One region of the Streptomyces sp. NBC_00354 genome, then DNA from elsewhere that is predicted to be linked to it. Evidence: riboswitches for the same ligand, from Rfam matches in the RefSeq annotation. Region 1 holds a riboswitch; the other holds the start of a gene.
The links. A riboswitch is a leader RNA that binds a small molecule or an ion and turns the genes downstream of it on or off. The one in region 1 is predicted to bind S-adenosylmethionine.
Positions count from the first base shown of each region.

Region 2: another riboswitch for S-adenosylmethionine. It lies ahead of thrC (threonine synthase); the one in region 1 lies ahead of OHT74_RS27540 (aminotransferase class V-fold PLP-dependent enzyme).

Region 1 covers NZ_CP107983.1:6,005,301-6,020,911, reverse strand. Annotated here, with positions in the region: gene OHT74_RS27590 (GMC oxidoreductase) at 1-977, opposite strand, end outside; gene OHT74_RS27585 (SDR family NAD(P)-dependent oxidoreductase) at 1,096-1,857, opposite strand; gene OHT74_RS27580 (glycosyltransferase family 4 protein) at 2,022-3,164, opposite strand; gene OHT74_RS27575 (hypothetical protein) at 3,221-4,351, opposite strand; gene OHT74_RS27570 (C40 family peptidase) at 4,377-5,420, opposite strand; gene OHT74_RS27565 (C40 family peptidase) at 5,665-6,693, opposite strand; gene OHT74_RS27560 (NYN domain-containing protein) at 6,947-8,311, opposite strand; gene OHT74_RS27555 (hypothetical protein) at 8,352-8,591, opposite strand; gene OHT74_RS27550 (rhomboid family intramembrane serine protease) at 8,719-9,441, shown strand; gene OHT74_RS27545 (Lrp/AsnC ligand binding domain-containing protein) at 9,438-9,719, shown strand; gene OHT74_RS27540 (aminotransferase class V-fold PLP-dependent enzyme) at 9,952-11,367, opposite strand; SAM riboswitch class IV at 11,587-11,703, opposite strand; gene trpD (anthranilate phosphoribosyltransferase) at 11,795-12,859, opposite strand; gene qcrB (cytochrome bc1 complex cytochrome b subunit) at 13,027-14,652, opposite strand; gene qcrA (cytochrome bc1 complex Rieske iron-sulfur subunit) at 14,649-15,611, opposite strand, start outside.
Region 2 covers NZ_CP107983.1:4,748,277-4,763,887, reverse strand. Annotated here, with positions in the region: gene thrC (threonine synthase) at 5-1,279, opposite strand; SAM riboswitch class I at 1,297-1,446, opposite strand; gene OHT74_RS21780 (glucosyl-3-phosphoglycerate synthase) at 1,644-2,594, shown strand; gene OHT74_RS21775 (alpha,alpha-trehalose-phosphate synthase (UDP-forming)) at 2,640-4,100, shown strand; gene otsB (trehalose-phosphatase) at 4,149-5,012, opposite strand; gene OHT74_RS21765 (DUF3263 domain-containing protein) at 5,081-5,365, opposite strand; gene OHT74_RS21760 (extracellular solute-binding protein) at 5,449-6,750, opposite strand; gene OHT74_RS21755 (ROK family protein) at 6,962-7,894, shown strand; gene nagA (N-acetylglucosamine-6-phosphate deacetylase) at 7,894-9,045, shown strand; gene OHT74_RS21745 (1-phosphofructokinase family hexose kinase) at 9,140-10,117, shown strand; gene OHT74_RS21740 (CBM35 domain-containing protein) at 10,083-11,105, opposite strand; gene cdgB (diguanylate cyclase CdgB) at 11,174-12,904, opposite strand; gene OHT74_RS21730 (flavin reductase family protein) at 13,323-13,868, shown strand; gene arfB (alternative ribosome rescue aminoacyl-tRNA hydrolase ArfB) at 13,881-14,306, opposite strand; gene OHT74_RS21720 (TerD family protein) at 14,487-15,062, shown strand; gene OHT74_RS21715 (M1 family metallopeptidase) at 15,170-15,611, opposite strand, start outside.

The sequences.
Region 1 (15,611 bases):
GTGCCGAGGCTGCCGGCGCCGAGGAAGAGCTGTTTGCAGCCGAGTTCCCTGACCTGGGTGACCCTTCCCGTCAGATCGCTGGTCCGGACGGTGAGTACGTAGCCCCCGGCCGGGTCCTGGCGTACGCCGACGACGCGCTGCATGGTCTCGATGGTGACGTTGCCGGTGCCGATCGCGGCCGCGAGGTAGGTCTTGTCGACGCTCTTCTTGCCGAAGTTGTTGCCGTAGATCACCTCGCCGGCCAGCGCCGAGCGGGTGGCGGTGCCGGCGGCCTCGCGCTGCATGTACTGGAAGTCGTACACGTTGGGCACGAAGGTGGTCCGCAGACCGGTGTTCTGGGCGTGCTTGCGGGAGATCCGGGCGAACCGGTACCACTCCGTGGACTCGAACCAGCCGGGGTCGATGTCGTTGACGCCGAGCATGGCGCGGGCGCGGGGGTAGTACGTGCCGTACATCTCGTCGGCGTCGACCTGGGGCAGCACCTCGGAGAAGTACGAGCGCCGGGGCGTCGGGGCCATGCCGCCGTTGACGAGGGATCCGCCGCCGACGCCGCGGCCGACGTACACGGACATGTCGCCGTGGTTCACGCGGTCGAGGACGCCCGGGTACGGGCTGATGTCGCGGTTGACGACGTCGAGCCAGAGGAACTGGGCGAGCGGGGCCTCGGTGCGGGTGCGGAACCACATGGACCGCTGGTCGGGGGCGGACGTGGAGGGGAAGACCTTGCCGTCCGGGCCGGGGGTGTTCCAGAGCCGGCCCATCTCGAGGACGACGGTCCGTACGCCGGCCTGCCCGAGCCGGAGGGCGGCGACCGCCGAGCCGTAGCCGGAGCCCACGACGATGGCGGGGGCGTACTGCGCGGCGGCGGGCTCTGCGGCCGCGGCCGATTGCAGGCCTATGCGGGTGAAGCCGAGGGCGGCGGCGGTCTGGAGGGCGCCGATGCCCAGGAAGTGACGGCGCGTCAGCTGAGGTGTCATGGCCGCATCATGGGCGGAATCCGGCCGTCCACCCAGAGGCGGTGTTGACAGACTTCTGAGGAACAGTCAGATGTGGCGGAGGATCACCGCGCCGGTCCGGGGCGAGCCGGAACCGGCCTCAGACCTGCTCGGTCGGCCGGACGAGCATCTCCGCCACCGCGACCCGCCGCGGCCGCGTGACGATGTACACGATCGCGTCCGCGATGTCCTGCGCCTGCAGCCGCTCGATCTTCCCGAGCATCTGCGCCAGCGCCTGCTGCACCTCAGGGGCATTGTGCTCGCGCAACTCGGTGTCCACGCTGCCGGGCTCGACGAGGGAGACCCGTACGTGCTGCCGCGCCAGCTCCTGGCGCAGCGCCTCGCTGAACGCGACCACGCCGAACTTCGTGGCGCAGTACGCGGCGCCCATGGCCGCGGCCTGGCGGCCCGCCACGGAGGACACGTTGACGATGTCGGAGACCTGCCGGGGCCCGTCCCCGGCGGCGTTCGCCAGATGCGGCACGGCCGCGTGCGTGGTGTGCATCAGGCCGGTCAGGTTGATGTCCACCATGCGCTTCCAGTCGGCAAGAGCCGACTGCGCGGCGCGGCCCAGGATCATCAGGCCCGCGTTGTTCACCAGGGTGTCCAGCCGCCCGAGCTCGTTGACCGTGCGCTCCACCACGCGCGCGGCCTCGGCCTCGTCGGTGATGTCGGCGGGCAGGACGAGTGCCGCGCCGCCGCCGGCCTCGATCTGGGCCGCCAGTTCCGTGAGCCGGTCCCCGCGCCGCGCGGTGAGCGCGACGGTGGCTCCCCGCCCGGCGAGCGCCAGGGCGGCCGCCCGGCCGATCCCGCTCGAAGCGCCGGTCACCAGGGCCACGGTGCCGCGCAGCACGTCGTCCATCGGTCCTCACCACTCCTCACCGGCGCGCAGCCGTCGTGCACGTCCGCAGACATGCCTTCCGTGTCCGGCGGGCCATGCACGGCCGGGGCCCCGACGCGCCCTGGTCGGCGTAATCGCCGAGGAGTACGAGGGGTACGAGGAGTACGAGGGGTACGGGACCGGGCTCAGAGCAGCTCGCGCAGGCGGTCGGCCAGGAGGTCCCAGCGCCACTTCTCCTCGACCCAGGCGCGGCCCCGCTCGCCCATGCGGCGGCGCAGCTCCGGGTCCTGCAGCAGCGCGATCACGCGGTCCGCCGCGTCCTCGGGGACTCCTCCCCGGACCACCCAGCCCGTCTCGCCCTCCAGCACCGCGTCCGGCGCCCCGCCCGAGTCGCCTGCGACCACCGGCAGGCCCGTCGCCGAGGCCTCGAGGTAGACGATGCCGAGGCCCTCCACGTCCAGTCCGCCCCGCCGGGTCCGGCACGGCATCGCGAAGACGTCCCCGGCGCCGTAGTGGGCGGGCAGCTCGGCCCACGGAACCGCGCCCGTGAAGACCACCGAGTCCGCGACCCCGGCCGAGACGGCCAGCGCGCGCAGGTCCGCCTCGTACGGGCCGCCGCCGACCACCAGCAGTACGGCGTCCGCCGCCGCGGCCAGGATCCGCGGCATCGCCTCGATCAGCGTGTCCTGTCCCTTGCGGGGGACGAGCCGCGAGACGCAGACCACCACGGGCCGGTCCGACAGCCCCAGCCGGGCCCGGATCTCGTCGCCGCCCGACCCGGGGTGGAAGGTCTTCTCGTCCACCCCCGGCGGGAGCTGCACCATCCGCGCCGCCGCCCGGTCCGTCAGCGCCGAGGCGATCCGCGAGCGCGTGTACTCGCCCAGGTACGTCAGCGTGTCCGTGCCCTCGCCGATCCGGCGCAGCAGCTGCCGTGCCGCCGGCAGCTGTGCCCAGCCCGCCTCGTGCCCGTGGGTGGTCGCCACGATCCGCTTCGCCCCGGCGCGGCGGAGCGCCGGGCCCATCAGCCCCAGCGGGGCCGCCGCCCCGAACCACACCGACTCGCAGCCGTGTTCGCGCAGCAGCCCGACCGCCCGCCGGGTCACCCGCGGGGTCGGCAGCAGCATCGTCGTACGGTCGCGTACGACCTGGAACGGCTGCTCGGCGTCGAAGGCGGCGGTGGCCTCGCGGCCCTCCGCGCCGTGCTTCCAGGTGGAGGCGTAGACGACGATCCGGTCGGGATCCAGCCGCAGCGCCATGTTGTGCAGGAAGGCCTGGATGCCGCCGGGCCGCGGCGGGAAGTCATTGGTCACGATCAGCGTCTTGTGCATCGCCAGCCAAAGTACCGGACGCCCCCACGCGGCCCCTGCCCAGCCGCCGGACACCCCTACGGCGCGCCCAGCTCCTGGCGGAGGCTCGCCTGCCAGGCCAGCGTCAGGCCGGGCAGATCGCCGCCGATCGTTTCCTCCAGGGCCGTCGCCAGGGGCCCCCGGCCTGCCAGCTCGTAGAGGCGGACCAGTGTGGCGTCGCCCCACTTGGCCGCGATCAGGCGGCAGGCCAGCCATGCGCCCTCGTACCCGCGGGCCAGTGCCTCCGGGTCGCCGCCGAAGGCGAACGCCTCGTCGGCGGGGAGCGCGCCCGGCAGCTCGCCTCGGCGGACCGCGCGGGCCAGTGCCGGCGCGGCCTGCTGCGGGGTGGTCGCGCCGCCGCGGTACGCCGCCCAGTCCGCGAAGCCCTCCGAGAGCCACAGCGGGGTCCGGGCGGAGGTCGCGGCGCGGGTGGCCACGTGGGTGACCTCGTGGGTCAGGACGACGCCGCGGCCCGCCGCGCTGAGCTCCGCCCAGCCCTCCGGGTTGACGACGACCCGGTCGGCGGGGGCCGCGGCGGCGCCCACCCGGCCCGTCGTGACGGCTCCCATGCCCCGGTACTCGGCAGCCGGCCGCCCCAGCAGCTCCGCCATCCGCTCCAGCGAGTCCGGCACCAGCACGACCACCCGGCCCGCCCACGGCCCCGGCCAGGCGGCGCTCGCCGCGGGCACCGCCCGGTCCGCCTCCGCCCCGATCTCGGACAGGGTCTGCGGGGACCGGCCGACGCCGAGCACCAGCGCGTGCGCGCCCCGGACCACCGCCACCGGCCCCTGGTCCCACAGCTGCGGCGGGGCGCCCGGCGCGGGCCGGTCCCCGGTGACCCGCCACCCTCCGCCGTCCCCGCCGTCCCGGCTCAGCCGCACCTCGCGCGCCGACCCGGCCGGGGCCGTGTCGTAGCCGGTGAGCCGGTAGTGCAGTTCCGCCCGGGCCGTGGCCTCGGCACCGTCCCGCCGGACCGCGGAGACCTCGTACGCCCATCCCTCCAGCGGGATCCCGGCGAGTTGCGCGGGCGGTGTCCGTGACCAGGCGGCCACGGCCTCCCGGATGTCCCCTTCGGCTGCGTCCCGCGCCGCAGGCGCCCCGCACCCCGCGAGCAGCACGCTCAGCAGGAGCGGCAGCGCGCGTACGAGGAGCCGACGGACCGGGGACATCCGACGATCGTACGCACGGCCTGCATCAAGGGCGCGTCACCGAGGACACCGGCATCATCCCGACCGGGTCGTACCGCACCCGCGCCCCCGGGTACGGGGCGTGCACCACCTGCCCGTTCCCGACGTACATGCCGACGTGGCTGGCGTCCGAGCGGTACGTGACCAGGTCGCCGGGCTGCGCCTGCGAGAGCGGGACCTGGCGGCCGGCGTACCGCTGGGCCTGCGAGGTACGCGGCAGGGAGACGCCGGCCTGCCGGTACGACCACACCATCAGCCCGGAGCAGTCGAACCCGGAGGGCCCGGTGGAGCCCCAGATGTACGGGCGGCCGACCGCGGCCCGGGCCGCCATCACGGCGGTCGCGGCGCGCCCCGAGGAGGGGCCGAACGAGTTCGGCTCGGGCAGGCCCTCCGGGCGGTCGCCGGAGCGCGAGGCCCGCTCGAAGTCGGCCCGCTCCTGCGAGGGCATGGCGTTCAGGAGCCGGCGGGCCGCGGCGAGCTTGGCGGTGACGGCACGCTTCTGGCGGGCCACGTCGGCGCGTACGGCGTCGAGTTCGGCGAGCTTCTGCGAGGCCTCGTGGCGCTGCTGGCCCAGCCGGCGCTGCTCCTTGCGCAGTTCGTCGAGCCGGCGGGCCTGCCGGTCGGTCAGCCGGTCGAGTTGGGAGGCCTTGTCGAGGTACTCGTCCGGGTCCTCGGAGAGCATCAGCTCGACGGCGGGGTCGATGCCGCCGGAGCGGTACTGGGCTCCGGCGAAGGTGCCGAGGACGCCTCGCATGGTGTTGATGCGGTCCTGGCCGCGGGCCAGTGCGTCCTGGGCCCGGTCGATCTCGGTGCGCAGCCGGTCGGCGCGCTCGCCCGCCTTGTTGTAGCGCTCGGTGGCCTGTTCGGCCTCCTCGAAGAGCCGGTCGACCTGGGCGCGGGCGCCGGCCGGGGGCTCCTGCGGCTGGGCCGGGGCCGCGCTCGCCGCCCCGCCCACCATGACTGCCGCGGCGGTGGCCGCGGCGGCGGTGAGGACGGTGACCTTGGTGTTCCGGTCGAGACTGCCGAGCCCGGGCCGGCGATGGGACGCCACGAGGAACCGCTCCCTTCCGCTGCGCGGGACCGGGTCCGCCCCCCGTGGACGGCCGTGTGCCGGGTTCCGCGCTGGCAGACAGTAGCCGCGCGGCCACACACCGGCCAACGACCGCGGAAGGGCACACACAGTGACGCCCCGCCGGAGACGCAGGTCACCGGCGGGGCGTGTGGTCACAGCGGGGCCGCGGAATTCGCCCGGATGGGCGGTGTACGGCGCGTCCCGCGAGGGAGACCCGGGAGGGTCAGCCGATGCGGACGCCGAACTGGAACGGCATGTTGTTGATGGACTCGTACTTGACGCCGCCGCGCGGGTTGGAGGCGTGCAGGACCATGCCGTTGCCCGCGTACAGGGCGACGTGGTGCAGGTCCGAGTAGAAGAGCACCAGGTCGCCGGGCTGCAGCTGGCTCTTGCCGATGCGCGTGCCGTCGTTGGCCTGGGTGTAGGTGGTGCGCGTGATGCTGACGCCGGCCTGCTTGTAGGCCCACTGGGTCAGCCCCGAGCAGTCGTAGGCGCTCGGGCCGGTCGCGCCGGAGACGTACGCGCTGCCCAGCTTGGTCTTGGCGGCCGCCAGGGCGGCGCCGGCGCGGCCCGAGGCCTTGACGTTGCCGAGGTCGGCGCGGTCGCTGTCGCTGCGGCTGGCGCGGGTGTCCTCGTCCTTGAGGGCCGCGCGGTCCTGCGCGGTCAGGGTGTTGAGGAGGGCCTGGGCCTCGGCGAGCTTGTCCTGCGAGGCCTTCTTCTTCTCGCCGAGCTCCTTGCGGGTGGCGTCGAGGTCCGCGAGCTTGCCGGAGGCCTCCTGGCGCTGCTGCGCGAGCGAGCGCTGCTTGGCCTGGATCTTCTGGACCGCTTCGACCTGCTTGCCGCTCAACTGCTCCAGGGTGGAGGCCTTGTCGAGGTAGGTCTCGGGGTCGCCGGAGAGGAAGAGGGCGACGGACTGGTCCATGCCGCCGGTGCGGTACTGGGCGCTGGCCATCGAACCCAGCGTGGTGCGCAGCTGGTTGAGCTCGTCCTGGCCGCGGGCGACCTGGTCCTGGAGCTGGCCTATCTCCTTCTCGAGCTTCTCCTGGCGCTCCTTGGCCCCGTTGAACTTCTCGGTGGCCTGCTCCGCCTCTTCGTAGAGCGAGTCGACCTTGGCCTTGACCTCGTCCTTGCTCGGCTGGGCCGGAGCGGCGGAGGCGCCGTGTGCGGAGAGGGCGACGGCCGCGGCTGCCGTGACGGTGAGCACGGTCACACGAGTGCGGGTCGGCTGCTTGGGTCGACGGTGGGACGCCACGAAGGCGAGCTCCTTCTTCCTGGAGCCGCCGAAGGAACACAACTCGGCGACACCTTCGCCGCCACCCCGAATGAGTGATCTACCGCACGAAGGTTTGACCAGACCCTAGTGACCCGGCTGTGATCAGTTCAAATCCTGTCGAGAAAAAAATCGCTTGCCGACCAGGTTCTTTACCTACAGCCCACGCTCTGTGCAGGGCACTTGACGGTACGTTCCCTGTCGGCCATGCCAAATCGGGCATTCCGTCGACGAGTTACGAAACGCGCGAAAGCCGCTTCAGCAACAAAGCGGACGCCACCGGCCGGGCACCGGCCTTCGCCACCCCGTCGGCCACCTCGCGGTCCGTGGAGACCACGACCACGGGCCGGCCGGGGGGCTCCGCGCGCACCAGCTGGCGGATCAGCTCGTCCGCCGTCACACCGGCCTTCGAGAACAGCACGCGCACCCCGCGCGGCGGCGCGAGCAGCACCGGGGCCGCCAGTTCCGCGCCGTCGAAGACACAGGTCATCTCCGCGCCGGTCTGCGCGGCCAGCATCGACAGCCCGCCCAGCAGCCGCAGCCGCTGCTTCTCCAGCGGCATCGTCGGATAGCCGGTCTTGGTCACGTTGTAGCCGTCGACCACCAGATGGGCCTGGGGCAGCGCCAGCAACTGGTCCAGCAGCGCCGGATCGGTCTCCGACAGGGCCCGCGCCGCGATGTCCTTCGGGGTCATCCGGCCCGGCTCCACCGCGTCCACCGTGTCGGCCGGCCGCGTCGACACCGGCGGCAGCGCCAGCTCGCGGCGCAGCCCCTGGGCCGCGTCCAGCACGGTGTCCAGCAGCAGCCGCAGCCGCATGTCCTCGACGCTGCGGCCCTCGCGGGTGACCCGGCGGGAGCTCTCCAGCGCCGCCTCGACCTCCGCGAGGCGGGACTTGAGCCGCCGGGTCTCGCTCTCGGCGGCGGCCACGTGTGCGGCCGCCTCGCCCCGGATCCCGTCGATCTCGGCGGTGACCTTGCGCAGGGCCGCCTCGCCGCGCTTCACATCACTCTGGGCGCTGCGCAGCTTGCGCTGAAGCGATTCCGCTTCCTTGCGCGCCGCGTCCAGCTCGGCCCGCACCTGCTCGCCGCCGAGGCGCTGCAGGTCCCGTGCGTGGGCCAGTTCCTCGCGGAGCCGGTCCATTTCGCGCCGGGTCTCCTCGCCGAACCGCTCGGCGTCGGCGCGCTGCGCCTCCTCGCCGGCGGCGGCCACCAGCTTGACCCAGCCGACCGGCCGCAGCACGTACGCGGCGGCCGCCACGTCCAGCGGGTCCGCGGCGGCGGGCGGCGCACCGGACTCCAGCGCACCGGCCAGCTCGGCCTGCGCCTCGCGCAGCTTCTCGGCGACGCGGCCCCGGAAGACGGCATCCGCCTCCACGGCCGCGGCCATGGCGTTGCCCGCGAACTTGGCGCGCCGGGTCGGGGTGAACCGGGCGTACTGGCGCAGCTGCGCCGGGAGGTCCGCGACCGTCAGTCCGCCGAAGGCGTCCGAGACGAGCGCGACGACCCGGCGCCGCACGCCTTCCGGCAGCGGGCGGTCGAGCACCTCTGCGGCGTCGCCGGCCGCGTCGGCCGGCTCAGCGCCGCTTGCTGGCTCCACAATCCGTCACCCCTACCGTGATCTACCTGTGGGCCCGGCTCCGTCAGGAGTCCGTGCCCGGCCTGTCCACGAGCTCGATCTGGTCCACCGCGTTGCACCACCGGCAGCGGACCGACTCGATGGTCTCATTGACCACCTCGCGTTCCTCGACCTTGGGCTCCCCGGCAAGATCCAGGTGGACGTACTCCACGACCTTCGACGAACGAGTGACGTCGAAACGCGTGAGGTTGCCGCACAGCGTGCAGCGCCACCGGGTGGTGTCGGTCGGCAGGGGAACCGTCATCAGGCCGCTCTCTCCTTCGTAACTGTTTCAATTAAAGCCGCCGTCTGCGTCAATCGGCGGACCGCAGCACGTAACCCTACGGCCTGCCGGTGCTCCGGGTGGGTCCGCTTGGGTCATGCTCAACCGCATGATCGTAAGGTGGCAGGCCCTCCGGGAGGCCGTCCGGGGCCCGGTGGTCGTCCACGTGCTGATCGCCGGCTGCTGCGTGGTGTTCCTGCTCGGCCCGGCCTCGGGGCTGAACCCCTCGTACGGCACGGGCGAGCGGTTACTGGAGACGGGGACCGCCTACTTCCGGCGCTGGGGGGTGGTCCCGGACGAGCTGTTCACCGGGTCGGCGCGGGCGCTGCTGACCCCGCTCACCGCGTTGTTCGTGCACGGCAGCTGGCTGCACCTGCTCGGCAACATGCTCTTCCTCCACGTCTTCGGCGTGATGACGCAGGAGCGGATGGGCCGACCGGAATTCCTGTCCTTCTACGTCTGTACGGGTTACCTGGCCCTGGCGGCGTACGCGGCGGCCAACACCTCCTCGGCCCAGACCCTGGTCGGTGCGTCGGGCGCGATCTCGGCGGTGCTGGGGGCCTTCTTGTGCCTGTTCCCCCGGGCGAGGGTCACGAGCCTGTTCCCGTTCCTCCTCTTCCTGCCGCTGCGCTTCCCGGCTTGGATCGTCCTGCTGTTCTGGTTCGGCCTCCAGTGGCTGGCGGCGCACCGCGCGGGCAGCGGCCCGGGGGTGGCGTACCTGGCCCATGTGGTGGGCTTCTCGCTCGGCTTCGTCTACGCGTGGGTGCGGTATCGGCGTACGACTAGAGTGAGGAGACCAGCGACGGCCACCGAGGGAGACAGCCAGCCGTGATCACCGCGATCGTGCTCATCAAGACCAGCGTGGACCGCATCCCCGAGATCGCCGAGTCGATCGCCGCGCTGGACAACGTCAGCGAGGTCTACTCCGTCACGGGGACGTACGACCTGATCGCGCTGGTCCGCGTGGCCCGCCACGAGAACCTGGCGGACATCATCCCGGGCCGCATCAGCAAGATCCCGGGCGTGGAGGCGACGGACACGCACGTGGCGTTCCGCACCTACTCCCAGCACGACCTGGAAGCCGCGTTCGCCATCGGCCTCGACGCGTAGCGCTGCCCGGTTCGTCCCGGCTCGCGGATCCCGGCCGCATCAGAGCCGCACCCGGCGGCGGTGACCTCTCGTCCTCGACTCACCACCGCAGTGCCCCCACCCCACCTGCCGGTGTCCGGCCGCGCCCCGCCTCCGCTCTCCCTGTGAGGCCCGGGTGGGCCCCATCGAGCCCCGCCGGCGCTTGAGGCGCCGGGGTTGCCTCACCCGGTCGCCCCGCCACGGCGGATGCGTGTCACACGGCCGGCACGCAGCGGCCTTCCTCCGTGCGGTACTGCCACTTGGCGCCGTCGGCGACGAGTTCCCCGACCGCGCGGACGAAGCGGTCGACGTGCTCGTCGGGGGTGCCCGCGCCGAAGCTGACGCGGATCGCGTTCAGCGAGCGCTCCCCCGGGGCCGCCTCGGGGGCTCCGCACTCGCCCTGGGCCTGCGGCTCGCTGCCCAGCAGGGTGCGGACCAGCGGGTGGGCGCAGAACAGGCCGTCGCGGACGCCGATCCCGTACTCCGCCGACAGCGCGGCCGCGAAGTGCGAGCTGTTCCAGCCGTCCACGACGAAGGAGATGACGCCGACCCGCGGGGCCTCGTCCCCGAAGAGGGAGAGGATCCGGACCGCCGGAACCTCCGCCAGGCCGCTGCGGACCTTGGCGATCAGGTGGCGCTCCCGGGCGACGAGGCTGTCGAAGCCCGCCTCGGTCAGGGCCTTGCAGGCGGAGGCGATCGAGTACACGCCGATGACGTTCGGGGAGCCGGCCTCGTGGCGGGCGGCCGTGGTGTGCCACTCGACGTCGACGCCGCCGTCCGCGCGGCGGGCGACCTTCCGGGAGGCGCCGCCGCCGGCCAGGTACGGCTCCGCCTGCTGCAGCCAGTCCGCGCGGCCGGCCAGCACGCCCGAGCCGAACGGCGCGTACAGCTTGTGCCCGGAGAAGGCCACCCAGTCCACGTCCAGCTCCTGCACGGAGACGGGGTGGTGCGGGGCCAACTGGGCGGCGTCCAGGACGATCCGCGCGCCGTGGGCGTGCGCGGCAGCGGCGAGCTCCTTCACCGGCCACAGCTCGCCGGTGACGTTGGACGCGCCGGTGACGCAGACCAGCGCCGGGCCGTAGCCCTCTTCAATTGATGCAGTACGGTCGGCCAGCGCCCGCTCGAGGGTCTCGACGGCCTGGGCCGGGGTCCGCGGGGCGTTGAGGTAGGTGACCTGCGCGTCGGCCCACGGCAGCAGCGAGGCGTGGTGCTCGGTCTCGAAGACGAAGACCTGGCAGCCGGCCGGGAGTACGGCGGCGAGCAGGTTCAGCGAGTCGGTGGTGGACCGGGTGAAGACGACCTGGTCGGCGGGGCGGCAGTCGAGGAACTCGGCGACCGTGGCGCGGCTCTGCTCGAACAGGTCGGTGGACAGCTGGGAGAGGTACCCGGCGCCGCGGTGCACGCTGCCGTAATAGGGGGCGTACGCGGCGACGTCGTCCCAGACCCGCTGGAGCGCGGGGGCACTGGCCGCGTAGTCGAGGGCCGCGTACGTGACCTCGCCGCCGGTGACGAGGGGGACGGTGACGTCCCGGCCGAGGACCGGCAGCGGCTCGGCACAGGCGGGGTCGGCAGGGGCGGCAACGGGGGCGGTCACGGCGGCGGTGGCGACGGCGTTCGGGTACGTGGACATGGCGGTATCTCCCGGCGGGACAGGCTGAATGGCTTCGGACGGCCCGTACGCGGGTGCACGGATGCACGGATGCGCATGCGGCGGTGGGGTACGGGAGTTGCCTCGACGCACGGACGGCTGAGGGCCGTGCGGAGGGTGAAGAGGGGGCGGAGTCGCCCTATCGCATTCGCTTGCTCACGGAAAACGCTCCTCGAGAGACCAGGACCCCTGGTGTCGAGGGATCCGCGCTTGCCGTAGGCCTTTCTGCCTACGACCTGGTCATCACCCGGGGCACCCCGCCACGGAAGGAGGGTTGCCGGACAGCAAGCCGGGGCCTAAACGCTGTCACTCGTGACCTGGTCTGCATCCTGCCACAAGATCCCTCACGCGCAAGACCCCGGTCCGCATGCTGGACCGGGGCCACCTGTTTCACGCCTTTCTCGTACCGCTACGCGTTGCTGGCCGCCACCCAGCGGTCCAGGGCCGCCCGGGCGGCGCCCGAGTCGACGGCTTCCGCCGCCCGGGCGATGCCCGCGCGGATCTGGTCCTCCAGGGAGCCCGTGCCGGGGTCCAGGGCCACCAGGGCCGCCGCCGAGTTCAGCAGCACCGCGTCGCGGACCGGGCCCGTCTCGCCGGCCAGCAGGCGGCGGGCGACGTCCGCGTTGTACGAGGCGTCCGCGCCCCGCAGCGCGGAGACGTCGACCAGCGGGATGCCCACGTCGCGCGGGTCGAAGGACTGCTCGTCCACCCGGCCGTCGCGGACCCACCACACCCGGGAGGTGGCGGTGGTCGTCAGCTCGTCCAGGCCGTCGTCACCGCGGAACACCAGTGCCGAGGAGCCGCGCTCCGCCAGCACGCCCGCCACGATGGGGGCCACCCGGGCGTCCGCGACGCCCGTGGCCTGCGCCCGTACCCGCGCCGGATTGGTCAGCGGGCCGAGGAAGTTGAAGGTGGTCCGGATGCCCAGCTCCCTGCGGGCCGCGGCCACGTGACGCAGCGCCGGGTGGAACTTGACCGCGAAGCAGAAGGTGATCCCGGCCTCCTCCGCGACCTCGACGACCCGCGCCGGGCTGAGGTCCAGGTTGACCCCGAGCTTCTCCAGCACGTCCGACGAACCGCTCGCGCTCGACGCGGCCCGGTTGCCGTGCTTGACCACCTTGGCACCCGTACCGGCCACCACGATCGACGACATCGTCGAGATGTTCACGGTCTTGGCCCCGTCGCCACCGGTGCCGACGATGTCCACCGTCCGGCCCGGCACCTCGATCAGGTTGGCGTGCCCGTACATGGACCGTACGAGGCCGTTGATCTCCGCGACGGTCTCCCCCTTGGCCCGCAGCGCCACCACGAAGCCGGCGATCTGGGCGTCGGTGGCCTCCCCGCGCATGATCCGGTCCATGGCCCAGGCGGTTTCCTCGGCGCGCAGGTCCTGGCCGGTCAGCAGGGCGTCGAGGACGCCCGGCCAGCCACGGGCCGCCACGCTGTCGCCGCCTGCCGGGGTCACAACGTTCATGGTCCGCTCCTGCTGTTGGTCGGCCACCCGATGTCGGGGTCCAGGTCGAATGGGCAGGGCTCCAGCCTATCCAGCCCCGGGGACGGCAAAGAGCCCCGTCCGGACACTGGACGGGGCTCTCGCCGTGGCGACACCAGGACTGACCGAAATCAGTCCCTCAAGCGGGATCAGTGGTGGCCGTGGCCGCTCTGGATCTCCTTGTACTCCTCCACCGTGGGCTTCGGAATCTGGCTGTCCTCCGCGTAGTAGCCCTTGCTGAGCTTCGCGCGGAGCTTCTCCATACGGCCGACCTTGCGCTCGACGCCGTTCTCGTCGACCGTCGGGCCGATCTCGACCGGCTTGTACTGCTCGTGCGCGGTCAGCGTGTGCAGCTTGCCCTGATTCAGCGGCTCGTGGATCTCGACGAACTCACCGTGCGGCAGGCGCTTGATGATGCCGGTCTCGCGACCGTGCAGCACCTTGTCCCGGTCCCGGCGCTGGAGGCCGAGGCAGATCCGCTTGGTGATGACGAACGCGATGACCGGGCCGACGAAGAAGCCGATACGGGCGAACCAGGTGATGTTGTTGATCGACAGGTGGAAGTACTGCGCGAACATGTCGTTTCCACCGGCGATCAGCAGGATGACGTACCACGTCAGCCATGCCACACCGAAGGCCGTGCGGGTCGGGACGTTGCGCGGGCGGTCCAGGATGTGGTGCTCGCGCTTGTCCCCGGTGACCCAGGACTCGACGAACGGGTACACCGCGATCGTGGCCAGTACCAGCGGGAAGATCACCAGCGGGATGAACACGCCCAGGACGAGCGTGTGGCCCCAGAGGTTGATCTCCCAGCCGGGCATCGCACGGATGAGGCCCTCGGAGAAGCCCATGTACCAGTCGGGCTGCGCGCCGGTGGACACGTGGTCCGGGCGGTACGGGCCGAGCGCCCAGATCGGGTTGATCGAGGCGATCGCCGCGATGGCCGCGATGACACCGAAGACCAGGAAGAAGAAGCCTCCGGCCTTGGCCATGTAGACCGGCAGCAGCGGCATGCCGACGACGTTGTTGTTCGTCTTGCCGGGACCCGCGAACTGGGTGTGCTTGTGGTAGAAGACCAGGATCAGGTGGGCCACCAGCAGGCCCATCATGATGCCGGGCAGCAGCAGGATGTGGATCGAGTAGAACCGCGCGACGAAGTCGCCGCCGGGGAACTCGCCGCCGAAGAGGAAGAACGACAGGTACGTGCCGACGATCGGCACGGAGAGGATCGCGCCCTCCATGAAGCGGACACCGGTGCCCGAGAGCAGGTCGTCCGGCAGGGAGTAACCGGTGAAACCGGTGAACATGCCGAGGACCAGCAGCAGGAAGCCGAAGATCCAGTTGACCTCGCGCGGCTTGCGGAACGCGCCCGTGAAGAAGACGCGCATCATGTGCACGAGCATGCCCGCGACGAAGATCAGGGCCGCCCAGTGGTGGATCTGCCGGATGAGCAGACCACCGCGGACGTCGAAGCTGATGTCCAGCGTCGAGGCGAAGGCCTCGGACATCTGGACGCCCTGCATCGGCACGTACGAGCCGTGGTACACGACCTCGTTCATGCTCGGGTGGAAGAACAGCGTCAGGTACACACCCGTGAGGATGATGATGATGAAGCTGTAGAGGCAGATCTCACCCAGCATGAAGGACCAGTGGTCCGGGAAGATCTTGCGCATGTTGGACTTGGCCAGGCTGTAGATGCCCAGGCGTCCGTCGGCCCAGTCGGCTACCCGCTCGCCGGCCGGCGCTTTGCGCTTCGAATCGGTGGCAGTGCTCATCCGCGCTCCCAGAATGCAGGACCGACGGGCTCTTCGAAGTCGCCGAGCGCCTCGAGGAAGCCTTCGCCGTTCACGCCGATCCGCAGCTGCGGAAGCGCGTGGCCGGCCGGGCCGAAGATGACACGGGCGCCGTCGGAGAGGTCGAAAGTGGACTGGTGGCACGGGCAGAGCACGTGGTGCGTCTGCTGCTCGTACAGGCTGATCGGGCAGCCGACGTGGGTGCAGATCTTCGAGTAGGCCACGATGCCCTCGTGGGACCACTCGAGTTCCTGCTTGTCCTTGATGTCCTCCGGCTTGATGCGGACGATCATCAGGGCGGCCTTGGCGATCTGCGTCTGGAAGTCGTGCTGCTCCTCCTCCAGGCCCTCGGGCCTGGCGAAGGTCAGCGAACCGACCTGCACGTCCTCGGGACGCAGCGGCTCCAGCGTGTTGTCGTTGATGAGCAGCTTGCCCTTGGCCCACACCGTGTGGCGCAGCTTGTCCTCGGGCAGCGGGCCCAGGTCGCGCATGATCATGACGGCGGACAGCGGCAGCATGGCCAGCGCGCCCAGCATCGTGTTGCGGATCAGCGGACGGCGGCCGATGGCGGACTCGTTCGCACCGTCGGCGAAGTCCGACAGGACCTTCGCCTTGACCTCCGGCGGCGCCGCGATCTCGTGGCGCTCGTCGGCGACCTCCACGTCGGACATCAGGGTGCGGGCCCAGTGGACCGCGCCCGCGCCGATGCAGAAGAGGGCGACGCCCAAGGTCATGCCGAGGGCGAAGTTGAGCCCGCTCACCTTCCCGATCGGGAAGATGTAGACGATCTTGTCGACCGGGATGGTCACGTACGAGGCGATGAAGCCGATCGTGGCCAGCATCGACAGCGTGAACAGCATGGCCACGGTGCGCTCGGAGCGCTTCGCGGCCCGCTCGTCGATGTCCTGGATACGGGGCTTGTGGACCGGCAGGCCCGGGTC
Region 2 (15,611 bases), 1.3 Mb from region 1:
GAGATCAGGCGAGGTTGGCGGCGCGGAACGCGTCCAGGCTCGGGCGGATGGTGGCGGTCTGTCCGCTGTCCGCGGCCACCGCCTCCAGGGTCTTGAGGCCGTCACCGGTGTTCAGGACCACCGTGGTCAGCGCCGGGTCGAGCTGCCCGTTCTCGATGAGCTTCTTGGTCACGCCGACGGTCACGCCGCCCGCGGTCTCGGCGAAGATGCCCTCGGTCTGCGCGAGGATCTTGATCGCCTCGACGACCTGCTCGTCGGTCACGTCCTCGACGTAGCCGCCGGTGCGGCGCGCGATGTCCAGGACGTACGGGCCGTCGGCCGGGTTGCCGATGGCCAGCGACTTGGCGATGGTGTTCGGCTTCTGCGGGCGGACCACGTCGTGGCCGGCCTTGAACGCGGTCGAGACCGGGGAGCAGCCCTCGGCCTGGGCGCCGAAGATCTTGTACGGCTTGTCCTCGACCAGGCCGAGCTTGATCAGCTCCTGCAGACCTTTGTCGATCTTCGTCAGCTGCGAGCCGGACGCGATCGGGATCACGATCTGGTCGGGCAGCTGCCAGCCGAGCTGCTCGCAGATCTCGTACGCGAGCGTCTTGGAACCCTCGCCGTAGTACGGGCGCAGGTTGACGTTGACGAAGCCCCAGCCCTCGCCCAGCGGGTCGCCGATGAGCTCGGAGCAGAAACGGTTGACGTCGTCGTAGTTGCCCTCGATGCCGACCAGGTCGCCGCCGTACACACCGGCCATGACGACCTTGCCCTGCTCGAGGTCGTGCGGGATGAACACGCAGGAGCGGAAGCCGGCCCGGGCGGCCGCGGCGCCGACGGCGCCGGCCAGGTTGCCGGTGGAGGAGCAGGACAGGGTGGTGAAGCCGAAGGCGCGGGCGGCCTCGACGGCGATGGCCACGACGCGGTCCTTGAAGGAGTGCGTCGGGTTGCCGGAGTCGTCCTTGACGTACAGCTTGCCGGTGACGCCGAGCTCCTTGGCCAGGTTGGCCGCGTCCACGAGCTTGGTGAAGCCCGGGTTCAGGCTGGGCTTGGAGGCCACGTCCGCGGGGACGGGCAGCAGCGGGGCGTAGCGCCAGATGTTGTTCGGGCCGGCCTCGATCGCGGCGCGCAGGGCTTCCGGGTCCCCGGTGGGAAGGTCGTAGGCGACTTCCAGAGGTCCGAAGCATTCGACGCAGGCGAAGATGGGTCCGAGCTCGAAGCGGGTACCGCACTCACGACACGAGAGGCCGGTGGCAGGTCCGAGATCGACAGAGGTGGCAACAGTCTGTGCAGCCATGATGGCGAGGCCCTTTCTCCTCATCTTCCCCATGGCGCACTTCGCCATGAGACGGAATTGGCACCTTCCCTAGCCGGGGACCTCGCTGCTGCAAGCTGGCGCGAGAACCGACTGGAGGGTTGCCGGGGCTTCAACGGGCCGTGTCCCTCTGCCCCTCTGGATGAGCGGTATGGCACCGGGTCGCGCACTCCATGGCGCGTCCGGGCGTTTGTACGCGGGGACCCCCGGCATGCGGTGGTCCTTCGCGTTGTTCAAGACTGTAACGGAAGGTCCGGGTGGTTGAGACAGCCGTCCGAACCGCGAGATGGATCACTTTTCGGCTGAAACCCGCCGAGGACGAATGAGGAAACAGGGAGTGCCGAACGTGCTGGAAGAGGTGGAGCGCTGGTTTGCGGACCGCTCCTGGTCCGCGGCCGACCGACCGCTCGACCAGCTGCTTTCCGCCAAGCGGGCGGCAGGCACCACGGTCAGCGTCGTCCTGCCCGCGCTCGACGAGGAGGAGACGGTCGGCGCCATCGTCGAGGTGATCCGTCGCGATCTGATCGACGGGCTGCCGGTGCCGCTGGTCGACGAACTGGTGGTGGTCGACTCAGGCTCCACCGACCGGACGGCCGAGGTGGCCGCGAAGGCGGGTGCCCGTGTGGTGCACCGCGACGACATCCTGCCGCGGATCCCGGCCGTGCACGGCAAGGGTGAGGTGCTGTGGCGCTCGCTGCTGGTGACCACCGGCGACATCGTCTGCTTCGTGGACGCCGACCTGCGGGACTTCTCCTCCGCCTTCGTGTCCGGGATCGTCGGCCCGCTGCTGACTGAGCCGGACGTGCAGTTCGTCAAGGCGATGTACGACCGCCCTCTGGGGGGCTCCCCCGGTCAGGGGGGCCGGGTCACCGAGCTCGTCGCCCGGCCGCTCCTCAATCTCCACTGGCCGCAGCTGGCCGGCTTCGTCCAGCCGCTGGGCGGCGAGTACGCCGTGCGCCGCTCCCTGCTGGAACGTTTGCCCTTCCCCGTCGGGTACGGCGTCGAGCTGGGCCTGCTGGTGGACGCGCTGCACACCGTCGGGCTGGACGCGCTGGCCCAGGTGGACGTCGGCGTACGGCTCCACCGCCATCAGGACGGCCAGGCACTGGGCCGGATGGCCGCGGCGATCTACCGCACGGCGCAGCTGCGGCTCTCGCGCGGGCATCTCGTACGGCCGGAGCTGACGCAGTTCGAGCGCGGGCCGAACGGGTTCGTACCGCGGACGTACGCCGTGGACACCGAGGAGCGGCCGCCGATGGCCGAGGTCAAGGAGTACTCCGGCCGCAGGGTGGCGTGAGGGAACTGACGTTTGAGCGGGCAGGCCCCGGGCTAGGTTCGCCGCATGGCTTCCCAGGTACTCGTTGCAGCGAACCGCGGCCCGCTCTCCTACCTTCTCTCCGACGACGGCACCCTCACGGCCCGGCGCGGCGGGGGCGGGCTCGTGTCCGGCCTCTCCGCCGCCCTCGCCCGGCAGCCGGAGGCGCTGTGGATCTGCGCGGCGCTGTCGGAGGCGGACCGGGAGGCGGTCCGCCGCGGTGTCTCCGAACCCGGTGTCCGGATGCTGGACATCGATCCCACCACGTACGACGACGCGTACAACGGCATCGCGAACTCGGTGCTGTGGTTCACGCACCACCACCTCTACGACATCCCGCGCGAGCCGGTCTTCGACGCGCAGTTCCGGCGGCAGTGGGAGTCGTACGTCGCCTACAACCACGCCTTCGCAATGGCGCTGGCACAGGAGGCCGGCGAGGGCGCGGCGGTGCTCGTGCAGGACTACCACCTGGCGCTGGTCCCGGGTGAGCTGCGGGAACTGCGGCCGGACCTGAAGATCAGCCACTTCACGCACACCCCGTGGGCCTCGCGCGAGTTCCTGGACATGCTCCCCGACGACGTCCGGGCGCAGCTGATGTGGGGCATGCTCGGGGCGGACGTGGTGGGCTTCCACACGTGGGCGTGGGCGCACAGCTTCATGACCGCGGCGCAGCTGGACGACGAGCGGGGCATCGCGGAGCCGAAGACGGCGGCCGGGGTGGACCCGAGGGACGCGCCGTACATCGAGAAGATGACGAGGGGCCCGGTACGGCACCGGCGGACGACCGTGGCCGTGTACCCGCTGGGCGTGGACGGCGACGAACTGCGGGCGCTGGCGCACCGGCCGGAGGTGAACGACAAGCTGGCGGCGCTGCGGGCGGAGACCGGGGACCGCAGGACGATCGTCCGGGTGGACCGGACCGAGCTGTCGAAGAACATCGTGCGGGGGCTGCTGGCGTACCGGGAGCTGCTCACCGAGCACCCCGAATGGCGGGGCCGGGTGGTCCACCTGGCCTCGGCCTACCCGTCCCGGCAGGACCTGGCGGTGTACCGGTCGTACACGGAGGCGGTGCGGGAACTGGCGGAGCGGATCAACGAGGAGTTCGGCACGGAGGACTGGCAGCCGGTGCTGGTGTCGGTGAAGGACGACTTCGCGCGCTCCCTGGCGGCGTACCGGCTGGCGGACGTGGCGCTGGTGAACCCGGTGCGGGACGGGATGAACCTGGTGGCGAAGGAGATCCCGGTGGTCTCGGACGCGGGGTGCGTGCTGGTGCTGTCGACCGGGGCGGGGGCGTACCTGGAGCTCCGTGAGGACGCGCTGACCGTGAACCCGTACGACGTGTCGGAGACGGCCGATGCGCTGCACGCCGCCCTGGCCATGCCGGCCGAGGAGCGTGCCGAGCGCACGAAACGCCTGGCCCTGGCGGCCACGGCCCTCCCCCCGACGGCCTGGTTCACGGCCCAACTGGACGCCCTCCGCGAGGCGTGACGGCAACCGCTGCGCGGGGCGGGGCCTTCTCCCCGCCCCGCGCAGCGGTTACGGCGTCGGGCTCGCGGAGCGGATGGCTTCGGCCAGGGTGGCCAGGAAGGCGACGACCTCCTGCGGGCCGTTCAGGACGAGGTCGGCCCGGGAGGCGAGCTCGGGAACCTCGGCCGAGCCACTGGCCACCAGCAGCCCCGGCATGCCGTCGGTCCGCAGTTTCTCCACGGCGGCGTACGCGGCGAGGTCGCCCAGGTCGTCCCCCGCGTACAGCACGGCCTCGGCACCCGTCTCCGCCAGGTACTCGGTCAGGGCCACGCCCTTGTCCATCCCCGGCGGCCGCAACTCCAGCACCGCCCGCCCCGGCTCCACCATCAGCCCGTGCCGCGCCGCCAGCTCGGCCAGCGGCTCGCGCAGCGCGGCGAAGGCCGCTTCCGGGTCCTCGGCGCGCCGGGTGTGCACGGCCAGCGCCCGGCCCTTCTCCTCGATCCACGTACCGCGCCAGGCTCCGATGGAGTCCAGGAATCCGGGCAGCTCCGCCCGTACGGCGGCGACTCCCGGGTGCTCGGCCGGGGTGTGCACGATGCCGCTCACCGCGTCCCACCGCTCGGCCCCGTAGTGGCCGAGGACCACCAGGTGTTCCAGGCCGGCAGCCCCGGCGAAGCCCCCGTAGCGCACCGCGACCCCCGCCGGGCGGCCGGTGATCACGGCCACCGAAGACACCTCCGGGGCCAGCGCGGCCAGCGCCCCGACGGCTCCCGGGTGGGCCCGCGCCTGGTCCGGGTCCGGGACGATCTCGGCGAGGGTGCCGTCGAAGTCGAGCGCGACCACGGAACGGCGGGGTGCGCGGAGGAGGGCTTCGAGTCCCTCGCGTCCGGCGGTGGTGACGGGCATCGGCAGGCTGTGCGGATGGCTCCCCATACGGACGACCCTAACGGCCCTGCCGGGCCACGGCTACGGCGCGCGGCGGGCCCGTGGGCGCCGATGCGTCAGCGCCGGGCCCGCTGGGCTTCGCGGATGCGGCGGAGCCGGTTGACGGTGCCGGGCGCGTGGGCCAGCGCCCGCGGGTCGTCCATCAGCACGTTGAGCAGCTGGTAGTAGCGGACCGGGGTCATCCCCAGCCCTTCCCGTATGGCCCGTTCCTTGGCCCCGGGCCCGGGCCAGGTGCGTCCCTCGTACGCGAGAACCGCGGCCTCGGCGGCCGTCAGCCCCTCGTCCGGCCCCTCGTCCAGCCCCTCGTCCGGCCTCCCGTCCGGGCTCCCGTCGTCCGTCATACCGCCAGATTAACGCCGCCCTCCGACAGCCACCGGGCGCCCTCCGCCGAGCGGCGGGCGCCCGCGGCCGGCCGGCCCGCGGGTCAGTGGGCGTCGGCCTTGCGCGCCGCCTCCGCGATGTCCTCGAGGACCTTCGCGGGCTGCCCGCCCGGCTGCACGCTCTTGCCGATGTTCTGCTTGACGTCCTCGCTCACCCCGGCCCAGGACTTCTTGCCGACGGGGTAGAGCCGGGCGTTCGGCAGCGCCTGCAGGAACGTCTTCAGCTGCGGGGCGGCACCCCCCGTACCGGCGTCCGTCGCCCGGTAGCCGCTCGTCGTGACCGGCAGCAGGTCGTACTTGTTGGTGAAGGCCGTCACGTTCTTCGCCTGGTACAGGTAGTCCAGGAACTTCCCGGACTCCTTGCGGTGGCCGTTCTTGAAGGCCATCACCCAGTCCGCGACGCCCATCGTCGGGTGCTCGGTCCCGTCGGCGGTCGGCATGGCCACCATGCCGAACTTCACGCCCTTCTCCCCCGCCTGCTTGATCAGCGTGGGGTGGCCGTTGAGCATGCCGACCTCGCCCCGCGCGAACGCGTCGAACGCGGCCCGGCGGTCCGTCTTCGCCGGTTCCGTCGGCCCGGTCAGCCCCTGGCCGACCATCTTGTCGCGCAGGAACTCGAAGGTCTTGACGTTCTCCGGGGAGTCGATCGAGTACGCCTCCTCGTTGTCGGTGTAGCCGCCACCGCCGGAGAGCATCCACATCATCGATTCGGCCTGCGCCTCCTCGCGGCCCAGCGGCAGCGCGAAGGGGGTCGCCACGCCCGCGGCCTTGAGCTTCTTCGCGGCGGCCTCCAGGTCGGCCCAGCTCTTCGGCTGCCAGCCGCCCTTGGCGTCCTTCGGGATGACCCCGGCGTCCGTCAGCAGCTTCTCGTTGTAGAAGAGCAGGCGGGTGCTGGCCACGAACGGCATGCCGTACTGGACCCGCCTGACCTTGCCCGCGTCCGCGAGCGGCGCCAGGAAGTCGGCCTCGGTGGTGACGGAGAGCAGCTCGTCCGCCGTGTACAGCTTGCCGGCGGCCGCGTAGTCGGCGTAGGCGCCGATCTGGGCGACGTCGGGGGCCTTGCCGGCCTTGACCATCGCCGCGACCTTGGCGTCGACCTCGGACCAGGAGTAGACGCTGACCTCGACCTTGACGCCGGGGTGGTCCTTCTCGAAGCCTGCGGCGAGGTCCTTCCAGTACCCCGACGAGGAGTTCTGCGGATTGTCCCCGTAGTCGGCCGCCACGACCCGCAGGGTCACCTCGTTGTTCCCGGTGAGACTCCCCACGGCTCCACAGCCGGTCAGCGCCACGGCGGTCAGGCCCAGCGCGGCTCCGGTCGCGGCCAGGCTCAGGTAACGGCCCTTCACAGTTCTCGATCCACCCCTTGTTGTACGTACGATCCACGTAAGGTCTACACCACTTTGGCGGCTCGTCCACATCGGGAAACGCACCGTGCCCGGTTCGTGTCCCGTCCGAGGTCGCGAATTTGTATGGCAGCTCAACAATCCCTTCCAATGGACTAGACCTTTCCCCGCCGAGCACGCGAGACTGTCACCTGTGAAACCCGTGAAACACGCCGTGAAGCACGTCATCGCCCTCGATGTGGGCGGCACCGGGATGAAGGCCGCCCTCATCGCCGACGACGGCACCCTGCTCCACGAAGCGCGCCGCGCCACCGGCCGCGACCGGGGCCCCGACGCCGTCGTCGAGACGATCCTGGAGTTCGCCGCCGAGCTGTCGGACCTCGGCCGCGAGCGCTTCGGCATGCCCGCTTCCGCGGCCGGCGTCGCCGTCCCCGGCATCGTCGACGCCGAGAACGGGATCGCCGTCTACGCGGCGAACCTGGGCTGGCGCGACGTACCGATGCGCGAGCTGCTCAGCAGACGGCTCGGCTCCCTCCCGGTGGCCCTGGGCCACGACGTCCGCACGGGCGGACTCGCCGAAGGCCGCATCGGCGCCGGCCGCGGCGCCGACCGCTTCCTGTTCGTCCCCCTCGGCACCGGCATCGCCGGCGCCATCGGCATCGCCGGCCGCATCGAGGCCGGCGCACACGGCTACGCGGGCGAGATCGGCCACATCGTGGTCCGCCCCGGCGGCCCCGCCTGCGGCTGCGGCCAGTACGGCTGCCTGGAGACCCTCGCCTCGGCGTCCGCCGTGAGCCGCGCCTGGGCGAGCGCCTCCGGCGACCCCGCCGCGGACGCCGCCGACTGCGCCAAGGCCGTCGAGTCCGGCGACGCGCGCGCCCGCGAGGTGTGGCAGGCCGCCGTCTGCGCCCTCGCCGACGGCCTGGTCACCGCGATCACCCTGCTGGACCCGCGCACTCTGATCATCGGTGGCGGGCTCGCCGAGGCAGGGGAAACCTTGTTCACACCACTACGGAAGGCCGTCGAGGAGCGCGTGACGTTCCAGCGGCTGCCCGACATCGTTCCGGCGGCCCTCGGGGACACCGCCGGATGCCTGGGCGCAGGGCTGCTCGCCTGGGACCTACTCGCCACGGAGGTACCTGCCTGATGTCCGGAAGCGCACACAGCACCGTTCTCTCCGGCGCCAGGGTGGTGCTGCCCACCGGGACCGTGGCGGGCGGCCGCGTCATCGTCGACGGCGCGCGCATCGCCGGCAGCGCCGGCGAGGGCGCGAGCACCGTCGACCTGTCCGGGCACTGGATCGTCCCCGGCTTCGTGGACATGCACAACCACGGCGGAGGCGGCGCCTCCTTCACCTCCGGCACCGCCGAGGAGGTCCTGAAGGGCGTACGGACCCACCGCGAGCACGGCACCACCACGCTCGTCGCCTCCACCGTCACCGGCGACCTCGACGAACTGGCCCGCCGCGCCGGGCTGCTCGCCGAGCTGACCCAGCAGGGCGAGATCGCGGGCATCCACTTCGAGGGCCCGTTCATCAACGCCTGCCGCAAGGGCGCGCACAAGGAGGAGCTGCTGCGCGACCCCGACCCGGCCGAGGTCCGCAAACTGATCGACGCCGCGCGCGGCGCCGCCCGCATGGTCACCCTCGCCACCGAACTCCCGGGCGGGCTGGAGTCCGTACGGCTGCTGGCCGAGCACGGGGTCATCGCCGCGATCGGCCACACCGACTCCACGTACGACCAGACGCGCCAGGCCATCGAAGCGGGCGCGACCGTGGCCACCCACCTGTACAACGCGATGCCCGGCATGGAGCACCGCGCCCCCGGCCCGATCGCCGCGCTGCTCGAGGACGAGCGGGTCACCGTCGAGCTGATCAACGACGGCACCCACCTGCACCCGGCGATGCTGGAGCTGGCCTTCCACCACGCGGGCGCGCACCGCGTGGCGCTGATCACCGACGCGATGGACGCGGCGGGCTTCGGCGACGGGATCTACCACCTCGGGCCGCTGGAGGTCGAGGTCAAGGAGGGCGTGGCCCGCCTCGTCGAGGGCGGTTCGATCGCCGGCTCCACGCTGACCCTGGACACCGCGTTCAAGCGGTCGGTGACGCTGGACAAGCTGCCCGTCGAGTCCGTGGTCCAGGCGATCTCCGTGAACCCCGCCAAGCTGATCGGCCTGTACGACGAGGTCGGCTCGCTGGAGCCGGGCAAGTACGCCGACCTGGTCGTCCTGGACGCGGAGTTCGACGTCAAGGGCGTCATGCGGCGCGGCGAATGGATCGTGGATCCGCTGGTCTGAGCGGGTATGGGAGGCAGGCGGGCGGCCCGCGGGACTGGGCCGCCCGTACTGCTGTTTGGCATGATCCCGGCACACACCGAGACCGGGGCCTGCCATGATCCTGACCGTGACGCTCAACACCGCACTCGACGTCACCCACCACGTGCCGAAGCTGATCGCGCACACCACGCACCGGGTCACAGCCGTGACCGAGAGACCCGGCGGCAAGGGCCTCAACGTCGCCCGCGTGCTGGCCGCCCTCGGCCACGAGGTCACCGCGACCGGCTTCGCGGGCGGCCGCACCGGGGCCGTCGTACGCGAACTGCTCGCCGACTCCCCGCAGGTGACGGACGCTCTGGTGCCCTGCGCGGGCACCACCCGGCGCACCCTGGCCGTCGTCGACGAAGCCTCGGGCGACACCACGCAGTTCAACGAGCCCGGCCCGCAGATCAGTTCCGCGGAGTGGGCGGAGTTCCTCGCCCGCTACGAGGCCCTGCTGGCCGGCGCCGGTGCGGTCGCCCTGTGCGGCAGCCTCCCGCCGGGCGTGCCGGTGGGCGCGTACGCGGTGCTCGTACGGGCCGCCCGCGCGGCCGGGGTCCCGGCCCTCCTGGACACCAGCGGCGAGGCCCTGCGCCGCGGGGTGGCCGCCCGCCCGGAGATGATCAAGCCGAACGCCGCCGAGCTCGCCGAGCTGACCGGCTCCCGCGAGCCGCTGCAGGCCACCCGCGACGCCCGCCGCCGCGGCGCGCACGCCGTGGTCACCTCGCTCGGCCCGGGCGGGCTGCTGGCGGCCACCGCCCAGGGCACCTGGCAGGCGGCCCCGCCGCGCGCCCTGACGGGCAACCCGACCGGAGCCGGGGACTCCGCGGTGGCGGGCCTGCTGTCGGCCCTCACGGAGGGCCTGGACTGGCCGGCCCGCCTGACCCGCGCGGTAGCCCTCTCGGCGGCCACGGTCCACGCCCCGACGGCAGGAGACTTCGACCCCCGCACCTACGAACAGGTACGGGGGTCGGTGACACTGACGGTGCATGAGGGCGCTGGAGCGGCGCGCCCCCTCATCAGCCCTTCTCGAGCCAGAGCTGGTCGAGATTGACCTCGCACTGGTTCCCGGCCTCGCACGAGATCTTGATCGTGTTCGTGCCCTGCTTGAGCGTCACGAGCGACCAGGTGTTGGTCCAGCCCTTGTCCCACTCACCCGGCTTGGCCTGGGAGAAGTTCTTCATGTTGACCGGCCGGGACTGCGCCTCGCCGTTGATGGTCAGCGTGGTGCTGGCGTCCTTGCCCGGCACCCCGTAGACCATCTTCAGCTTGTACTGGCCCGCCTTGGCCACGTCCACGGTCCACGTCGCCGCCGCACCGGCGGCGTTCAGGCCGCCCACGTACTGGCCGCCCGCGCTCTTCGCGCCCGGGACCGTGCCTTCGAGGTGTGCGCCGCCGGTCAGGGACATGCCCGCACCCGAGGCGTCCGCCTTGGGCAGCGGGGCCTCCGGGGACGTCGAGGGGCTCGGCTGCGCGGAGGACGAGTTCTGCGGCTGCGCGGACTGCTGCCCGCCCGCCGCGTTGCCCTTGTCGTTCTTGTCCTTGTCCTTGTCGCCGAAGGTCACGGCCGCACCGATGCCGATCGCGACCGCGGCGACGACCGCGACCGCCGCGATGAGCATGCCCTTACGGCTGGAACCGCCGCCTCCGCCGTGGCCTCCGTGGCCGCCCGGCGCGGGGATCGACGCCGTGGTCTGCCCCTGCTGCGGCGGAACCCCGTAGCCGCCCGCCTGGAGGGCTTCAGGGGCCTGGTACTGCGCCTGGTAGGCCGGCGGCTGCTGCTGCGGCGGGACCTGGGCGCCGCGCTGGCCGCCGTACGTCCGCTCACCGACCGTGCGCACCTGGTTGTACGAGGTACGGGGGACACCGGGCTGCGCGCCTGGCTGACCACCGGCCGTCGGGCCGGGGTAGCCGTATCCACCGCCCTGTGCGGGCGGGGTGGCTCCGGCGGCCTGGCCGTCCGCGTAGAGGTAGCCGAACGGGTCGTCGTCCTCGGGCTGGTTCGCCCCACTGTTCGAGCCGTGGTTCGCGGGCGTCGTCATCGCAGGTCACTCCTTTCAACCCACGGGAGCCTACCCCGAACACGTGGACCCACGGGCGGCCGATCGCCTCATCCGGCCCGGCGGTGCGCCTTGGAACGGGACCTTTTCTCGATGTACATCCGCTGGTCGGCCGAGCGCAGCACCTCGTCCGCCGACATGCCGCAGCTGGCCCATCCGATGCCGAAACTCGCGCCCACACGGACCGCGCGGCCGTCCACCCGGATCGGCGGGATGATCGCGTTGCGCAGCCGGACGGCCAGGTCTGCGGCGTCGGCGGCGCCCAGTCCGTCCGCGAGGACGACGAATTCGTCACCACCCAGCCGAGCGACGGTGTCACCGTCCCTGACGCCCGTCGTCAACCGCCGGGCCACCTCGATCAGGACCGCGTCACCCGTGTGGTGCCCGAACCGGTCGTTGATCGACTTGAACCCGTCGAGGTCGCAGAAGAGCACCGCGAGCCCCTTCGTCCCGTCGTCGATGTCCGTCGCGGGCGCCACCATGTGCACGTGGTGGTCGTACGGGCCCGCCCCCGCGCCGGGGGTACCGGGGGCGCCGGGGGCCCCGGGCACCGCGGGCGCGCCGGGGAACTCGAAGGGCTCGGGGAAGGCGTCGGGCCGAAAGCCGTGCTCACCGCCACCACCACCTGCCGGGAGCCCCCCGCCGACACCGTGCCCCTCGTAGGCCGCGTCGAGCGCCTCCACGGCGGTGGCGCGGACCGACTGCGGCCTGCGGCACAGCCGCGCGCCGAGGCGGGCGCGCAGCTCGGCGCTGTTCGGGAGGCCCGTCAGCGAGTCGTGGCTGGCCCGGTGGGCGAGCTGGAGCTCGTGGCGCTTGCGCTCCTCGATGTCCTCGACGTGCGTGAGCAGGAAGCGCGGCCCGTCGGCGGCGTCCGCGACGACGGAGTTGCGCAGCGACACCCATACGTACGTGCCGTCGCGCCGCCCTAGCCGCAGCTCGGCCCGGCCGCCCTCGGCGGAGGTGCGCAGCAGGGTCCCGATGTCCTCGGGGTGGACCAGGTCGGAGAAGGAGTACCGGCGCAGTACGGAGGCGGGCCGGCCCAGCAGCCGGCACAGCGCGTCGTTGGTCCGCAGCAGCCGCCCGTGCTGGTCCCCGCCCATCTCGGCGATCGCCATGCCGCTGGGCGCGTACTCGAAGGCCTGCCGGAACGACTCCTCGCTCGCGCGCAGCGCCTGCTGTTCACGCTCCAGCCGGACCAGGGCCCGCTGCATGTTCGCGCGCAGCCGTGCGTTGCTGATCGCAATCGCGGCTTGGAAGGCGTACATCTGGAGCGCTTCGCGCCCCCACGCGCCGGGGCGCCGCCCATTGCGCGGCCTGTCCACCGAAATGACACCCAGAAGTTCCCCGCCGGACGCATGCATGGGGGCGTAGAGCCGGTCCTCGGGGTGCCACTCGTCCTCGAAGCGCGGATCGGGGCCGTCCGTGTGCCACTGGGGCACGTCGTCCTCGAGGAGGATCCAGCCCTCGGTGTGCGGGATGAAGCGGAGCCCGTCCCAGCTCTCCCCCATCGTCAGACGGCGCTCCCAGGAGGCTCGGGAGCCGACGCGGCCGGTGATGAGGGCTTCTGCGGCGGGGTCGCCGGCGAACGCGGCGACGACGAGATCCCCGTCAGGGCGTACGAGGTTGACACAGGCGAGCTGGTAGCCGAGGCCCACGACAATGCCGTCCACGACGGTCTGCAGAGTGTCCGCCAGGCTCCTGGCCGTATTGAGCTCGGCCACCACCTGGTGAAGCTGCCGCAGGGTCGCAAGACGGACGTACGGCTCCGACTCGGTCTCCATTGCTCGCTCTCCCCGAGACCTCGACAGCAACTCCAGGTTTGTCATCGGCGTTTCGTTGCGGTGTCCCGTCCACTGAATCACAGTGAGCTGTGCGCCCGGTACACAGGGTCAACAAATCTTGCTCTCTGTGACTCAAGTCACATGAGATGAATAAAGGTGAGCGGTGGGGGTGGCGGCGCCTGGGAGCGCTCCCCTGCATTCCTCTCTGTGACTCAAGTCACATGAGATGAATAAAGGTGAGCGGTGGGGGTGGCGGCGCCTGGGAGCGCTCCCCTGCATTCCCGGGAGCAAACGATACGCCCGGGGCCTGGGGCGGCCTAGGTCGACGGGCCGGGACGCGGCTCGGACTCGGGCCCGATGTGCGGAGCGGGAGGGCGAGACTAGCGTTCCCAACGTGCCGAAGACGACCCCTGTACCCATGCCGATCGCCTCCACCCTTCATCCTGAGGGCGTGAGCAACGACGAGTTCCGGGCCGCGATGTCCCGCCTGGCGGCGGGCGTGTGCCTGATCACCGCACACGAGAACGCGCTGACGCCGGACGGTCCGGGCGGCGAGGACGTCGGCATGACGGCCACCGCCTTCATGTCCGTGTCCCTGGACCCGCCGCTGGTCCTGGTGAGCCTGCGCGAGGGCTCCCGGATGGACGACCTGCTGGCGGAGCAGCCCCTGTGGGCGGTCTCGGTCCTCGCCGACCACCAGGTGCAGGTGGCGGGCCGCTTCTCGATGAAGAACCGCATCAGCGACCGGCTGCTCTTCGCGGACCTGCCCTACGTACGCGGCGAGGTCTCGGGGGCCCCGCTGCTGACGGGCGCCCTGGCCACCCTCGAATGCCGTACGGAGAACCGCGTCGAGGCGGGCGACCACACCCTGGTCGTCGGCCGCGTCCTCACCTCGGCGATCCCGTCCCCCGACTCCCCGCCGCTGGCCTACTTCCGCGGCCGCTACCGCCACCTGGCGCTCTGAGCGCCCGCGCTGCTACCAGTCGCGGCCGGTGCGGCCGCGCTTGGTCTCCGCCCGGGCCTTCTTCTCCCGGAGGCGGCGTTCGTTGATCCCCCGCGGGATCTTCGTGGCGCGGCGCGCCTTGGGCGGCGGGGCGGTGGCCTCCGCGAGCACGGACGCCATCCGGACCAGCGCCATCTCCCGGTTGCGGAACTGCGACCGGTGCTCCGAGGCCCGTACGGTCAGCACCCCGTCCACCAGCCGTGCGGCGAGCCGCTCCAGCGCCCGCTCCTTCCACACGTCCGGCAGCGCCTTCGTCGCCGCCACGTCGAACAGCAGCTCCACGCGCGAGTCCGAGGTGTTCACGTGCTGCCCACCCGGCCCGGAGGATCGCGAAAAGCGCCAGGCGAGCTCCGCCTCGGGGAGCACGACCGAACCGCGAATGACATGGGGACCAGGCATGCCCCCTATGATCCCGCCCGGCGCGATCCCCGTCACCCGTATTTCCAGGGCTGAATGGTGGGGGAATCCGCGGAGAAATCCCGGAGTGGAACCTACTGCCCCCCTCCCCGCGTTATGAAGGTCAGCGGTACCTTGGCCACAATCTCGCGGCCATGCGACGAGGAAGGGACACCAGTCAAAATGGCAGTAAGCCTGTCCAAGGGCGGCAACGTCTCGCTCACGAAGGAGGCCCCCGGCCTCAGCGCCGTCACGGTCGGCCTCGGCTGGGACGTCCGTACGACGACCGGTGTCGACTTCGACCTGGACGCCTCCGCCATCGCGGTCAACGCAATGGGCAAGGTCGTCTCCGACGGTCACTTCGTCTTCTTCAACAACAAGTCCACCCCGGACCAGAGCATCGTCCACACCGGTGACAACCGCACCGGTGAGGGCTCCGGCGACGACGAGTCCATCAACGTCAACCTCGCCACGCTCGCGGCCGACGTGGACAAGATCGTCTTCCCGGTCTCGATCTACGACGCCGACACCCGCAGCCAGAACTTCGGCCAGGTCCGCAACGCGTACATCCGCGTCGTGAACCAGGCCGGCGGCGCCGAGATCGCCCGCTACGACCTCTCCGAGGACGCGGCCACCGAGACCGCCATGGTCTTCGGCGAGCTCTACCGCAGCGGCGCCGAGTGGAAGTTCCGCGCGGTCGGCCAGGGTTACGCCTCCGGCCTGACCGGCATCGCCCAGGACTTCGGCGTCAACGTCTGAGCCGACACGTCGCAGCCGAAGCCCCCTCCCGGCCGTCCGGGGAGGGGGCTTCGCTACGGTTCGGCGGGTGATCCTCCAACCGCTCGTCCCGTGTCGCGACGGGCGGCCTACTTCGGCCGGCCCTCCCCGTACAGCCAGACGTCCCAGACCTTCTTCAGGTCGTGCCCCGTCGTCCGCTCCGCGTACGCGGTGAACTCGGCCGTACTCGCGTTCCCGTACCGGTGGTCCTGGGCCCAGCCGCGCAGCAGGGCGAAGAACTTCTCGTCGCCCACCTCCTGGCGGATCCGCTGCAGGACCATCGCGCCCCGGTAGTACACCGGAGTCTCGGAGATGTCCTTGGCGCTGGGCGGGTCCGCGGGCGGGAAGGCGTCCCAGTCGGAGTCGGCGTCCTTGTCCACCGCGGTGTCGCCCGCGAGGAACGCGTCGAAGTACTGCTGCGCGGTCGTCCCGCCGTGGTCCTCGGACCACAGCCACTCGGCGTAGGTCGCGAAGCCCTCGTTGAGCCACATGTCCTTCCAGGACTTCGGCGACACCGAGTCGCCGAACCAC